Regions from separate parts of the Paenibacillus sp. J22R98 genome, predicted to be linked through region 1. Evidence: a T-box and tRNA genes for the amino acid it is inferred to sense, from the RefSeq annotation. Region 1 holds a T-box; the other holds one or more tRNA genes.

Region 1 (2,395 bases):
GGCTTCTGCTCATCGAAATATTTGTTGGCCCGGCGGATTTGAGCGAAGATCAATTCCAGCGCTTCTTTCAATCGGCCTTCTTCAATAAGAGTCCCCGACTCCAGGTACAACTCCGTAAGAACCTGCTTCCATTCATCGCTAAGCTCGCCTGCGGGAACACGTCCTTCAAACGATTTTGTTATAAAAGCGAGCGTACGGTTCACGAAGTTACCGAATGCGCCGAGCAGCTCCCCGTTATGACTGTGGATAAACTCACGCCAAGAAAAATCCGTATCCCGCCTCTCAGGGCCATTGGCGATGAGAAAATATCGGATGGAGTCCGGTTGATACCGGCTCAAGATATCAGGCAGCCAAATCGCCCAGTTGCGGCTGGTCGAGAATTTCTTTCCCTCCAGCGTCATGTACTCGCAGGAAATAATCCGATCCGGCAGATGCAGTCCGCCTCCGCCCAGAAGTACGGCAGGCCATATTAATGTATGGAACGGGATATTGTCTTTGCCGTGCACATAATAAGCCGTTATAGTCGCTTCGCCATCCTTCCAGAAGGACTCCCACCTCCCGCCGGTCTCAGCAGCCCACTGCTTACTTGCTGACAGATAGCCGCTGACCGCTTCGATCCAGACATAGATTTTCTTATCCTCGAAGCCCTCTACCGGTACTTCAACACCCCAGTCTAAGTCTCGTGTTGCCGCTCGATCATGAAGGCCCTCTTCTAAGTAGCGCTTAGTTGATTGAACCGCGTTCTCTCGCCAGTCATGTGACTTGCCGGCAGCATAAGCAGACAGCTCATTCTGAAAATGGGATAGCGCAAGATAGAAGTGCTCGGTGGCCCGTTCAGTAGGCGGATTGCCGCATATTTTGCAGGTCTTATCCAATAGATCGGCGGGGTCGAGCATGGTGGAACAAGCATCGCATTGATCGCCTCGGGCGCGACTTCCGCAAACCGGGCATATTCCTTCAACGTAACGATCCGGCAGAAACCGTTTATCCGTCTCGCAGTAGGTCTGTTGAATCGTTTTCTTGTACAGATGGCCATTCTCGAGCAGCTTCAGGAAGATTTCCTGCACGACCTGATGATGGAAGGGCTGGTCCGTCCGCGTATAGAGGTCATAGGTAAAGCCAAGCTGTGCGAAACAATCGGCAAATTCCTGATGATAGCGGTCTGCGATAGCGCTGGGAGAAACGCCTTCTTGAATCGCTTGAACCGCGACAGGAGTGCCGTGGCAATCGCTTCCTGATACATACAAAACCTGCTCGCCCTTGGAACGGTAAAAACGTGCCAGAACATCTCCGGGTAATAAGCTCGCCAATCGCCCCAAGTGCAAGGAGCCATTCGCATACGGCCAAGCGCCGCCAATAAATATAGGTGCCATCCACATCGCCTCCTTAATGGAAAACAGAAAAAGCCCTCATCCCGAAGGGACGAGAGCTGTGCTCACGTGGTACCACCCAATTTTATAAATGCCTCGCGGCATTCACCTCTTCAGGTACGACGCGTTCGCGGTTATACCCTAGCACAGTAACGGGTGCAGGATCCGGCGCAGTCTACTCCCATAGAGGGTTCGGGGCGCAGCTCAGAGACCATATTCTCGCGGTTATTCTTTACCCCTTTGCACCGACCGGGGCTCTCTGTTAAAGACATCAACGCGATACTCTTTCTCTTCACAGCTTTTGTTTGAATATTCAGCTTATTCGAGATTATAATACACAGTATTTTCCAAGTCAAGGATACACGCTTATGATCGTACAATATGCCACTCTGTTTCGAATCGTGCTAATTCGCTCTTGCAATAATTTTCCATATAATGCTAGCATTTAGGATAGTAGACTTCCAAACCAAGCGGAGGGATCCAAACATGCTGCAGCAGCACAAGGCTATCATTCAAATCAATAAAGAAGGCTGGAATAAAGTAGCGGATCAATTCTTTGAAGGCTCGCTCGAACGTCTATCGTATGGTTCCTATGCGCCAACGGAGGAGGAGTTGAACCTGCTGGGGACAATTACAGATTGTGCGATCGTTGAAGTAGGGTGCGGCAGCGGGCATACACTGGAGTATCTGGCCAAGCGTGGAGCGCGCGAGCTCTGGGGCGTTGATTTGTCTGGCTCGCAGATTGAGACGGCAAGGCAGGTTACCTCTAACTTGGACACGCCTGTCGTCCTCATGGAGACACCTATGGAAGAGATGTCGGAGCTGCCGGAGAATTATTTTGACAAAGCGGTATCGATTTATGGACTCGGTTGGACCGTGGATTTGCCACTGACGTTAAGCCACATCCATAGAAGCTTGAAGCCCGGCGGGATCTTTGTATTTAGCTGGGAGCATCCCGTACATAGTGTGGTGGAATACAGCGATGCAGAGTTGAAATTCAGACGGTCCTATGTGACAGAGGGCTT
Region 2 (2,395 bases), on a different contig from region 1:
ACTTAGCAGCTTCTTCAAGGATGGTCCTATCTCTCAGTAACATGAATCGGGTAGAGTAATCGTTGACGGAGCTGTTCATGTATACGATTGCCTGATTTAGATGAACCCACTTCACTTGCATACCGAGCTTAATCTCATTTTCGGTAAGGGACGTCACACCCGGAAGGTCAACCATCCTCGCAATGTAGCAATACGAGCGCTGGAAGAACTGATTTCTATTCTTATGTTCATCCATGTAACCGAGCTCATGAATAATTGAGGCATTGCAGCCCGTTTCTTCTCTAACTTCGCGCAAAAACGCATCCTCGACATCCTCTCCCTCTTCGACGCCACCACCTGGCAGCTTATAAAGGTTGAGCTTCGTCATATGCATCATCGCGACTTGCAGGTGGTCATTTACAAGTACCCCTCTGGAAGCGTGCCTGGACACTACCTCTATGAACGCTGGTTCACCACCGTCAAAGTGACTGTCTGTAATAGTTCGTAGTAGATGCAGTGGATTCACCTCGTTGTTGTTATGCATGATTAAAATCTTTGATTAAAGTAAATTATATTTCCAGTAGATGGGTTATGGCAATGATTAAATTCAGTCAGCGTCCTCGTTTAGCCATAAAAAAACTCCTTTTCATCACTTGTTCAAGACAAGTATCGAAAAAGAGTTTTTTCATTGCTTTGAAACTTATGTATTGCTCTCAAGGATTCGTAAATCCTTATCTTACTTAAGGATGCCGAGGACGGGAATCGAACCCGTACGGTGGTCACCCACCGCAGGATTTTAAGTCCTGTGCGTCTGCCAGTTCCGCCACCCCGGCATGTGAGTGATGATTGTGGAATGGTGGGCCCTGAGGGACTCGAACCCCCGACCAATCGGTTATGAGCCGACCGCTCTAACCAACTGAGCTAAGGGCCCTTACGATAATAATCGAAAGGTTGGTTGCGGGGGCAGGATTTGAACCTGCGGCCTTCGGGTTATGAGCCCGACGAGCTACCGAGCTGCTCCACCCCGCGATAACACACATTCACTACAAATCATTCAATGGCGACAAGAAATAATATACTATATGATGTACGGATAAGTCAAGCATATTTTGTTATGGCAGGAATCGAACGCCAAATCTTCCTTTCCGCGAACGAAATACTTCGATTTCTTGCGGACATTCATACCCATACACCCACCAGTCGTTTTCCATCCGTCTAACCAGACAGCCGGCTTGAAATTTGGTTTCATACAGACGCCCCCAATACACCCATTTCATGTCACTTACTCCCTTCTTCGCCGTTTCGCTTAGGATGCCCCATTTGCGGAAAAATAAAGCATCCCCAGCTAACGACTCCGGCGTAAGCAAAAAAACCGCACAGACGCAAAATGCGCCGATGCGGTTCTTCGTTATTCCTTACCCTTTGCCACCGTAAACATTAATTCCTACGCCGCCTCCGCCTTCAACCGGTTCAAGCGGACCATTCGGATTTTCCTTGATCTTCTGCAGCATGGCATCCCCTTTGGTTTGCCATTCCTTAAGCGCGTCTTCGACGGACTTCTTCTTCTGAATGACTTCCTGGAAGAGCGGCTGTGCAAATTGTTGAACCTGATAAAGGTTCGGCATATCGCGGTAGAGCTTCTCAAGCGTCGTATCCTGCGGCGGTACCGGCTTCAGGGAGTAGAATGCCGCGATGTTATAGTTCATGCCGTCTTTCGGCTTCAGGAACGATTTGCGCGCTACCATCTCATACGTGCTGCGGGATTTCAGCTTCGCCCATTCCTTGCTGTTGTTGAACTGGATGAAATCCCAAGCATCGTCGCTGTTCTGTGCATTGGCGCTGATTGCCATCAGGTTGTTCAAGTAGATATTACCGCCAATACCCGGAGCTTCCTCGAAAGTAGGGATTGTCACAACATCCCAATCCGGAGATGGAATTTTAGGGTTCTTAGCGGAATAATCCTTCGCTCTGGACAGCTCATTTACATAATCATAGCCGCCAATCATCATGGCGATACGACCGCTGATGAAGAGATCGCCTTGGAACGGGTTAAAGGCTGCTTTCTCGTCTCTGGCAATGCCGCCTCCGCCGCCGTTGTTCATATCTTCTTGGGTCGGAACGATTTTCTCTTGATACAGTCCGGCTACTTCATTCCACACTTTGCGCCATTGCGGCGTATCTACCGTCATCTTCTCCGCTTTATTGTCAAACATCTTAAGCTGCAGAGGTGCCGCGTAGGTTTGGGAATCCCAGAACGGGTCTCCGCTCCAACGATTGAACGAGAAGCCAAATTTCCGCTCCGCGCCTTCGCCCTTTGCGACTTGTTTCGCTTTCGTAAAGATATCTGTCCAGGACATACCGTCTGTCGGTGGTGCAACACCGGCATCTGTAAAGAGTTTCTTATTATAGTACAGAG

The links. A T-box is a leader RNA that pairs with one kind of tRNA and senses whether it is charged. The one in region 1 lies ahead of metG (methionine--tRNA ligase), so its partner is inferred to be a tRNA-Met.
Region 2: it has a tRNA-Met gene. The T-box ahead of metG (methionine--tRNA ligase) is inferred to sense a tRNA for this amino acid. The anticodon was not compared.

The regions. Positions count from the first base shown of each region.
Region 1 is NZ_JBXENW010000011.1:70,547-72,941, reverse strand. It holds gene metG (methionine--tRNA ligase) at 1-1,373, opposite strand, end outside; T-box leader at 1,416-1,675, opposite strand; gene AC50Y3_RS25585 (class I SAM-dependent methyltransferase) at 1,857-2,395, shown strand, end outside.
Region 2 is NZ_JBXENW010000003.1:224,840-227,234, reverse strand. It holds gene AC50Y3_RS11000 (NUDIX hydrolase) at 1-523, opposite strand, end outside; tRNA gene AC50Y3_RS10995 (tRNA-Leu) at 727-812, opposite strand; tRNA gene AC50Y3_RS10990 (tRNA-Ile) at 834-910, opposite strand; tRNA gene AC50Y3_RS10985 (tRNA-Met) at 932-1,008, opposite strand; gene AC50Y3_RS10980 (hypothetical protein) at 1,092-1,256, opposite strand; gene AC50Y3_RS10975 (ABC transporter substrate-binding protein) at 1,395-2,395, opposite strand, start outside.